DNA from 3 places in the Mesorhizobium sp. CA4 genome. Region 1 is predicted to be linked to each of the others. Evidence: predicted binding sites of a transcription regulator. Region 1 holds the regulator's gene; each other region holds the start of a gene.

What was found. The regulator PhoB, encoded in region 1, activates phosphate uptake and scavenging genes when phosphate is short. The targets are predictions, from matches to a motif close to TGTCATNNANCTGTCAT.
Region 2: a site for PhoB is predicted at 1,267-1,283, ahead of LB528_RS12750 (alkaline phosphatase D family protein). Genes of this name have one in related genera too.
Region 3: a site for PhoB is predicted at 1,993-2,009, ahead of LB528_RS01995 (DUF1045 domain-containing protein). Genes of this name have one in related genera too.

Annotation. Positions count from the first base shown of each region.
Region 1 covers NZ_JAIUHK010000004.1:95,765-99,040, reverse strand. Annotated here, with positions in the region: gene LB528_RS04810 (ROK family protein) at 69-1,304, shown strand; gene phoB (phosphate regulon transcriptional regulator PhoB) at 1,466-2,155, opposite strand; gene phoU (phosphate signaling complex protein PhoU) at 2,172-2,879, opposite strand; gene pstB (phosphate ABC transporter ATP-binding protein PstB) at 2,900-3,276, opposite strand, start outside.
Region 2 covers NZ_JAIUHK010000012.1:129,002-132,277, forward strand. Annotated here, with positions in the region: gene LB528_RS12745 (MFS transporter) at 1-1,090, shown strand, start outside; gene LB528_RS12750 (alkaline phosphatase D family protein) at 1,356-2,930, shown strand; gene LB528_RS12755 (hypothetical protein) at 3,142-3,276, opposite strand, start outside.
Region 3 covers NZ_JAIUHK010000002.1:73,849-77,124, forward strand. Annotated here, with positions in the region: gene LB528_RS01990 (alpha-D-ribose 1-methylphosphonate 5-triphosphate diphosphatase) at 1-1,128, opposite strand, end outside; gene LB528_RS01995 (DUF1045 domain-containing protein) at 1,149-1,856, opposite strand; gene iolB (5-deoxy-glucuronate isomerase) at 2,096-2,911, opposite strand; gene LB528_RS02005 (DUF3329 domain-containing protein) at 2,926-3,138, opposite strand; gene iolE (myo-inosose-2 dehydratase) at 3,215-3,276, opposite strand, start outside.

The DNA.
Region 1 (3,276 bases):
CCTAGCGTGTCAGCGACAGGCCATGGCATCATCACAAGGCCGCGATGACCGGGAGGACGTGCAGGACAATGTCGGTCGGAATCCGTCACGACGATTTGCGCCGGCGCAACCGCGCCATGGTGATTTCGGCGGTGCGCCGCGCCGGCCAGCCATCGCGGACGGAGATTGCCGCCACCACCGGGCTCAGCCACTCGACCATTTCGGCGATCTCCGCCGATCTGATCCAGGAGGGCATCCTCGCCGAAAGCAAGGCCAGCGAGCCGACGGCGTTGAAACGCGGCCGGCCGCAGGTCGGCCTGGCGCTGAACCCCGAAGCCGCCGCGGTGCTGACCGTGGTTTTGTCGCTGAACTTCCTGTCGGTTGCCGTCATCGACTATGCCGGCCAGGTGGTTTCCGAGGAGCAGCATCGCCTGGACACGCTCGTCATGCCGCGCGATGAGCTGATCGGCGAATGCATGGCGATTGTCCGGCGCCGGCTGCAGGATCCCGACCTCGACGTGGGCAGCGTCGCCCGCATCGCCATGGGCATTCAGGGCATCACCGATACCCATTCACGCGCCATGCTGTGGTCGCCGATCACGCCGCTGACCGATATCCCCTTTGCCGATCTCCTCGAGAAGGAATTCGGCATCCCGGCCACCACGGAGAACGACTGCAACATGATGGCGGTGGCGCTGCAGTGGCGCGATCCCGAGCGCTATCGCGACGACTTCATCGCCATCCTCTTGTCGCACGGCATCGGCATGGGCCTGGTGTTGAAGGGCGCGCTGTTCACCGGCACGCATTCCTCGGGCGGTGAGTTCGGCCATATGATCCATCGTCCGGGCGGAGCGCTTTGCCGCTGCGGCCGCCGCGGCTGCGTCGAGGCCTATGCCGGCAATTATGCCATCTGGCGCAGCGCCATGGGCATAAGCGAGGATGCCACGCCGACCGATGTCGGCGACGCCGACATGCGCGCGCTTGCCGCAAAGGCGCGTCAGCAGGATGGCCCCGAGCGCGAGGCCTATCGCCGGGCCGGCGAGGCGCTCGGCTTCAGCCTCGGCAGCCTGTTCGCCCTCATCGATCCGGCGCCCGTCGCCATGGTCGGCGTCAGCGCGGCCGCCTTCGACCTGATCGAACCGGCGCTGCGCGAGGCGATCGCCCAGACGGCCGGCGGCCAGCACTCCGAATCGATCTCCTTCGACACTGAGCCGAACGAACTGCCGCTGATCCGCGAAGGCTGCGCCATGCGCGCGCTGACCTTCGTCGACCAGGAGATTTTCGCGCCGGGAGGCCAGGCAAGAGCGGGCAAGCACGTCGAATAGCGGCGAGCCAGATGCCGGGATACGCTGAGATTCAGGTCAGGCCGAGTCGAGAATGGTGGGTTCCGAGAACCGGAACGGAGCGTACCTTAGGCACGTGAGTACCGGAGGCGCAGGAAGTCGCCGTTCGCCGGCCGGCCTCACCTGAATCTCGGCGTATCCCCCTAATCTTCCCTGATCGCGTAACCCGCCCCGCGGATGGTGCGGATGACGTCCGGCATGCGGCCGTTGTTGACGGCCTTGCGCAGGCGTCCGACATGGACGTCCACGGTGCGCTCGTCGATATAGATCGTCTCGCCCCAGACATTGTCGAGCAGCTGGCTGCGCGAGAACACGCGACCGGGGTGGCGCATCATGAATTCGAGCAGGCGGAACTCGGTCGGGCCGAGCCTGATCTCGCTCTTCTTGCGGTAGACGCGGTGCGACTCGCGGTCGAGCACGATGTCGCCGACCTTGAGCACGCTGGACAGCACCTCCGGCTTGGCGCGGCGCAGCAGCGCCTTGACGCGCGCCATGAACTCCGGCGTCGAGAACGGCTTGACCAGATAATCGTCGGCGCCGGTCGAGAGGCCGCGCACGCGGTCGCTTTCTTCTCCGCGCGCCGTCAGCATGATGATCGGCAGCCGCTCGGTCTCGGGCCGCATCCTCAGACGCCGGCAGAGCTCGATGCCGGAAACCGCCGGCACCATCCAGTCGAGCACGAGCAGGTCGGGAACGTTTTCCTGAAGGCGGATTTCGGCCTCGTCGCCGCGGGTCACCACTTCGACCTGGTAACCCTCGGATTCGAGATTGTAGCGGAGCAGCACCCCCAGCGGCTCCTCGTCCTCCACCACCATGATGCGTGGCGCGATCATCTGGCAGTTACCCCTGTCAGGCCGCCGGCGCCGACATTGCCGTCTCGTCCTGCTTGGGGCGGTTGGCGGGCAATTGCGTGCCGGTCAGCACATAGTAGGCGTTCTCGGCGATGTTGGTCACATGATCGCCGATGCGCTCGAGATTCTTGGCGCAGAACAGAAGATGCGTGCAAGCGGTGATGTTGCGCGGATCTTCCATCATGTAGGTCAGGAGCTCGCGGAAGACGGATGTGTATTTGACGTCGATGCGCTCGTCGTCGTTGCGAAGCTTGGCCAGCGCCGTGGCGTCGCCCACCGTATATTCCTGGATCACGGCCTGGACCTGGATCAGCACCATCTGCGCCATGGAATCGATCGAATGCGTGAGGTCGCGCGGCGCGGCGCTGACGCCGACCGAGCCGACGCGCTTGGCGATGTTCTTGGCGAGATCGCCGATGCGTTCGAGGTCACCCGCCATGCGGATCGAGCCGACCACGTTGCGAAGATCATCGGCCATCGGCTGGCGCTTGGCGATCAGCGTAATGGCGCGGTCGTCGAGTTCGCGCTGACGCGCGTCCATGATGGCGTCGTCGGAGACGACGCGCTGCGCCAGCGCATTGTCGGTCTCGAGCAGCGCCCTGGTCGATGCGCCGACCATGGAGGCGGCGAGATCGCCCATGTCATTGATGAGCCGGCTGATCTGCCTCAGATCTTCGTCGAAGGAAGCGACGGTATGTTCGGCCATGATGATGTCCTCGTATGAGCTCAGCCGAAGCGGCCGGTGATGTAGTCCTGGGTGCGCTTCTCGCGGGGCGAGGTGAAGATCTTCTCGGTCCGGTCGAACTCCACCAGCTCACCCAGATACATGAACGCCGTCTGCCGCGACACGCGCGCCGCCTGCTGCATGTTGTGGGTGACGATGACGATCGTGTAGTCGACCTGCAATTCGTCGATCAGTTCCTCGATCTTGGCGGTCGACAGCGGATCCAGCGCCGAGGCCGGCTCGTCGAGCAGGATGACCTCGGGCTTCACTGCCACGGTGCGGGCGATGCACAGGCGCTGCTGCTGGCCGCCCGAGAGGCTGAGGCCGCTGGCGTTGAGCTTGTCCTTGACCTCGTTCCACAGTGCCGCGCGCTTCAGCG
Region 2 (3,276 bases), on a different contig from region 1:
GACCGGACCGTTCGCCGCCGCGCTGATGGAACGCATCGGGCTGCGCCGTACGCTGCTTGGCGCGCTGCTGGTGATGTCGGGATCGACCGCGCTCAGCCTGTTCATGACTGAGCCCTGGCATCTTTTCCTCACCTGGGGCGTGTTTTCCGGCGTCGGTTCGGGCGCGGTGGCGAGCGTGCTGGGCGCCACCATCGTCAATCGCTGGTTCAAGACCAATCGCGGCCTGATGATGGGCCTGATGTCGGCCTCCAGCGCCACCGGCATGCTGGTGTTCCTGCCGGTGATCGCCTCGCTGGCGCAAAGCGGCGGCTGGAAGCCTGTCGCGACCGCCGTGGCGCTGACCACCGCCGCGCTGATCCCATTCGTCCTCCTGCTGGTGCCGGAACGCCCGGCTTCGATCGGCCAGGTGCGCTACGGCGCCGATGCGAATGACCTGCCGCCGGTGTCGCCGGCATCGCAGGGCAATTTCCTGGCGCATACGCTGAACACGCTGCGCCGCGCGGCCGGTACCCGGGTGTTCTGGTACCTGTTTGCCACCTTCTTCGTCTGCGGCTTCACCACCAATGGTCTCGTCGGCACGCATCTCATCGCCTTCTGCGGCGATATGGGCATCGGCGAGGTGCAGGCGGCCGGGCTGTTGTCGATGATGGGCATTTTCGACCTGATCGGCACGACGTTGTCCGGCTGGCTCACCGACCGTTTCGACCCGCGCAAGCTGCTCGGCGTGTATTACGCCGTGCGTGGGCTGTCGCTGATCTACCTGCCCTATTCCGGCTTCTCCGCGACCAGCCTGATAATCTTCGCCGTGCTCTACGGGCTCGACTGGATCGCCACCGTGCCGCCGACGCTGCGGCTGGCCAACGAGGCTTTCGGCGACCGCAGCGGGCCGATCGTGTTCGGCTGGATCGTCGCCGGACACCAGATCGGCGCCGCGGCCGCCGCCGCCTTCGGCGGCACGATGCGCGAGCTGCAGGGCAATTACGAGCTGGCCTTCCTGATCGCCGGCATGACGGGCATCGCGGCGGCGTGTATCTCGCTCTTGATCAACACCGACAGGCCGGCGTTCGAGCCGGAGCCGCAGGCGGCTTGAGCACCGCTAATCTCCCTCCTTGAGGGGGAGATGGCCGCGAAGCGGTCAGAGGGGTCGTCTCACATAGATCACCGACGATGTCTGTGTCACCGAGCGCGTTGCCGCTCCACGCCAGGCGACCCCTCTGTCGCCTTTGGCGACATCTCCCCTCGAGGGGGAGAAGATATCCTGTTCACTGTTATCAAAACTTCATGGTTCCGAGACACGCCTGAAACATTCAGGCGAGAGCTTGGCGGTCCCGTTCAAAGCCCATCCGGAGACAGCCATGAACAAGATCTTATTGACCCGCCGCGCTTTCGTCACCTCGGCCAGCGCCTTTGGCCTTGTCGGCGCCTCCGGTCTTGCGCTGCCCTATTATTCCCGCGCCAATCAGCGTCCGGCCTTCACGCATGGCGTCCAGTCCGGCGACGTCGACGCCACGTCGGGCATGGTGTGGACCCGCACCGATCGCCCGGCGCGCGTGATGTATGAAGTGTCGACCACCGAAAGCTTCGCCAATGCGACGCGGCTCGCGCCGCTCGATACCTCGCCGGCCAGCGACTACACGGTGAAGCGGCTGCTCACCGATCTCGCCTCCGACCAGGACATCTTCTATCGCATGGTCGCCGCCGACCTCTCCGACATCAATGCCGTGTCCGAGCCGATCGTCGGCCGCTTCCGCACCGCGCCGTCCTCGAAGCGCGATGTGCGCTTCGCCTGGTCGGGCGACACCGCCGGCCAGGGCTGGGGCATCGACGAGACCGGCATGAAGACCTATTCGACCATCGCCAAGCACACGCCGGATTTCTTCCTGCATTCCGGCGACACGATCTATGCCGACGGCGCCTTGAAGGATGAAGTCGACCTGCCCGGCGGCGGCAAGTGGAAGAACGTCGTCATGCTCGACGGCAAGCGCAAGGTCGCCGAGACGCTGGACGAGTATCGCGACCAGTGGAAATACAACATGATGGACAAGCATGTGCTTGCCCTCTCAGCGATCTGCCCGACCTTCTACCAGTGGGACGACCATGAGGTGCTCAACAACTGGTCGGACTCGAAAGACCTGACCGCCGACGACCGCTACAAGGAAAAGTCGATCCATGTGCTGGCGGCCAGGGCCGCGCGCGCCTTCCATGAGATGACGACCATCCGCTACGAGCCGTCGGAGCCAGGCCGCGTCTACCGCAAGGTCTCGCATGGGCCGCTGCTCGACGTGTTCTTCCTCGACATGCGCTCCTATCGCGGCCCGAACGGTCCCAATCTGCAGGAAACGCTGACGCCGAAGTCGCGCATGATCGGCGAAGAGCAGTCCAAGTGGCTGAAGCGCGGGCTGGCGAATTCCAAGGCGACGTGGAAGATCATCGCCGCCGACATGCCACTCAGCCTCGTCGTCTGGAATGACGCGGCGAAGAAGGTCGGCTTCGAGGCCGTCAGCAACAACGACAATGGCGCGCCGAAGGGCCGCGAGCTCGAATTTGCCGACGTGCTGCGCTTCATCAAGAATGCCGGCATCACTAACACGGTGTGGCTGACCGCCGACGTCCACTACACGGCGGCGCATTACTACAACCCCGACAAGGCGCAGTTCCAGGACTTCAACCCGTTCTGGGAATTCGTTTCAGGCCCGATCCATGCCGGCAGCTTCGGCCCCAACGATCTCGATATGACTTTTGGGCCGGAGCTGAAGTTCATCAAGGCGCCGACCGCCGAACAGGGCCAGAACCTGCCGCCGTCAGCCGGCCTGCAGTTCTTCGGGCTGGTCGATATTTCCGGTGCGACGGAGCAGCTGACGGTGCGCTTGATGGATCGCGATGACAACGAGCTTTACAAGGTGACGCTCGATCCGGTGCGGTCCGCGTAAGGTCGGCGCGAGGCACACCCCTCTCTGCCCTGCCGGGCATCTCCCCGGAAGGGGGGAGATTGGCAGCTTCGACCCTGCCGCTCGTCTTTCAGCGCTGGAGATTGGCGAAAGCCGACGCGACATCCGATCTCCCCCCTTGCGGGGGAGATGCCCGGCAGGGCAGAGAGGGGTGTGCCGGAACGCTACGCTTGTCGTATTGCAGCCGCGACCGTCAGTCCGGATAGCAAGCCCGTGGAACGTTGGGCCAGACTGCGGTGTCGCAGTTGGCATCCCTCTGGCGCTGCTTGAAGGCGGCGCTGACCGGGCCGGTGACGATCGGGTCGACTCCGTCAGGGGCGTCGGCGAA
Region 3 (3,276 bases), on a different contig from region 1:
GCCGCCCTGGCGCCACACGATACGCACGACCGGCACGTGGTCGTCGACGCGCACGCGCACAAGGTCGGCCCGGCGGCCGGGCTCGATGACGCCGCGGTCGTTGAGGCCGATTGCTTCGGCCGGGTTCTTCGAGACCATGGCGACCGCCTGCGGCAGCGAAATGCGGTCGACGAGATCGCCGAGGAAGAAGGCGGACTGGATCAGGCTGAAGGGAATGTAGTCGGACGAAAGGATGTCCAGCAGGCCGTCGGCGGCGAGCGTGCGCGCCGAGACATTGCCGGAATGCGAGGCGCCGCGCATGACATTCGGCGCGCCCATCAGCACGCCGAGGCCCGCCGCCTTCGAGGCCTTGGCCGCCTCTTTCGTCGTCGGGAACTCGGCGACGCGCACGCCCTGCTCGATCGCTTCGTCGACATGGCCGGCGGTCGCGTCGTCATGGCTGGCCAGCACAATGCCGCGCTCATGGCAGGCGGCCGAGATGAAGACGCGGTTCGGACCGGAATTGCGAGCCGATTCCGCCATCCGCTTCTCGCAGAATTTCTGGAAGTCGTGGTCCGTCAGCTTCAGCTTGCGCTGGTAGTAATAGGCATAAGTCTCGAGGTTGACGAACTGGCGCTGTCCAGGCGCATGGTCCATCAGCGAGGCGAGCTTCACCCGCTCGTTGGTCTCGAAATTGGCGAAGGCCTTGAGGCAGTCCGGCGCCGAGACCTCGCAGCGCAGGTGGATGAAATGGTCGGCCCTGAGCCGATCCTGGCGCACGCTGTCCTCGATCGCGTCGGCGAGCTTGCGGACGTCGTCGGACTTCAGGTCGGCGTCATCGTCCATGCCGACGCGCAAGGCGTCGAGTACGGTGGTGATGCCGGCGGTCGCCACCTGGGCGTCATGGGCAAGCACGGCGGCGATCGGGTTCCAGCGCACTTTCGGGCGCGGCGCGTAATGGCCCTCGAGGTGGTCGGTGTGCAGCTCGACGAGGCCCGGGATGATGTAGTCGCCGCCCATATCCTCGCCGGTGCGGGCAGCACCCGGCTCGACGGCGGCAATCAGGCCGTCGCGCAACAAAAGCGAGCCCTCGATGATTTCATCGGGCAGCACGATGCGGGCATTGGTGAGAACGGTTTCGGCGGTCATCTTGGGCGGTCCTATATCAATCAAGCTGTTTTGCGGGCAGGGCCGCGGCCAAGCGCATGGTGGGAAAGCACCATGAATGGGGCGCCGGGTTCGCTTTCGACAAACAAGGTCAGCGCATCCACCGGCACCGGCTGCCGCAGCACATCGGCGAACAGGCCGTCGATCGCCGCGCGAAGACGTGGGCTTTCCTCTGGCCCGACGCGCCCCGACAGCGTCATGTGGAAGCGGAACGTGTCGAAGACGTAGGGATAGCCCCATTGGCAAAGGTTGCGAAACTCCTCCGGGTTCAGCGCATCGGGGCTGCGGCGCTCGATCTCGGCCTCGGTCAGCGGCGCGCGGAACGGGTCAAAGGCGCGCACCACCTCGCCGGCGAAATCGTGGAGCGGCGCAAACTGCGTTTCCGGCACCAGCGCGAAGAAGCCGTCGATCTGGCCGACGACCAGACGCGGGATGACGACCGGCGGCGTCGCCGCGGCAAAACTGTCGAGCGCGGCGCGCAGCGAGGCTTCCGTCTCGTTCGGCGCCAGCCGGAACGGCGCCTTCAGCGTGGCATGGAATCCGTAGCGCCGGGCGGAGGCGGTGTGGAAGGCGACTTCCGCGGCCGACAGATCGCCCACGGCCTCGACCGGCCGCGTCGCCGCGCCGAACGGGTCGCGGCCCAGCCAGTTGGCGGCAATGCGCGCCAGCTTCTCGTCCTGCCCCGGGGTATAGTAGATGGCGTAGCGCATGGGCGTTCCTCGTCAAGCGCGCTGCGCCCCGAAGGATTATGCGACGCGCTTCAAGTCATTGTTTCGGCAAGTCGTGGCCCAAACGCCGGAGCGCTTGCGGCGACATGCACCGGAACCGCTGCCATAGGTGATTTCCATGACGGATTGACGAAGCTTTCATGGGTTTTCGAGGGCAAGTCCAGCACGGAGCTCGTTAGCCGACGATTTTCCGGACTGGACCAACGGCTTTGCCGGCCTGCCTATCCGGCCTTCATCAGCCATTCGTGCTCGGCCGCGTTGTGGAACTTCCACGTCCGCTTCGGTCCGGCCATGACGTTGAGGTAATAAAGGTCGTAGCCGTGGCAGGCCGCGCAGGGGTGATAGCCCTTGGGTACCAGCACGACATCGCCGTCCTCGATCGCCATCGCTTCGTCCAACTCCCGCACGCCGTTGCGGTCGGCATCGGTGTAGACGCGCTGAAAGGCAAAGCCCTGCGTCGGGTTGAGTCGATGGTAATAGGTTTCCTCGAGATAGGATTCGGCCGGCAGATTGTCCTGGTCGTGCTTGTGTGGCGGATAGCTCGACGTATGGCCGCCGGGCGTGATCACCTCGACCACCAGCAGCGAATCCGCCGGCTTGCCCTCGGGCAGGATGTTGGTGACGTAACGCGTGTTGGTGCCCTTGCCGCGCACTTCCTGGCCGAGATCGTCAGGCCCGATGACGCGCACCGGCAGGCCGCCGCTTAAGCCGGGCGCCGAGCAGACGGCGAGCTCCAGTTCGGTATCGGCGGTCACCGACCAGTCCGAGCCCTGCGGCACATAGACCGACCATGGCTTGCCTTCAAAGGGCGACATGCGCTCGCCGAGCAGGCCGAGATCCTTGCCGCCGGCCGACGCCTTGCCCTTGCCGGTGACGAACACCAGGCACACCTCGCGCTCTGCCGTCTTGCCCGACGCCGTCTCGCCCGGACGAAGCCGATGCAGATCGAAACCGACATAGGTCCAGCCGGCGCTTTGCGGCGTGACGTGGGCGACATGGCCGTGGCCCCTATCGGCCTTGACGAGCAGTTTCGACATGGGAGCTCCTTTGATCATTCCTTCGGCTCGGCCGGAGGCTTAGCCTCTTCCACCGGCTTGTAGAGGTAGAAAAACTGCCACACCGCGTAGCCGGCGAAGCCGAGGGCGATGACGCCCCAGAAGGGCGTGCCGGAGGCGAACTCGATCACCGACCAGGCCAGGCAGACGGCGACGACGGCGATACGGCGCCACAGCGGCCGGAAGAAGGGATGCTCATAATCTTTCATCGCGCCAATCCAGGATTTGCCCAAAGCGCAACGGATAAACCGCGCGCCCCGACTAATCCATCATTCAATCCACCGTTCAGGCCGGAAAACCTTGCGTCTCGACCGTATAGCCGGCGTCGGTCATCACCCGCATCAGCT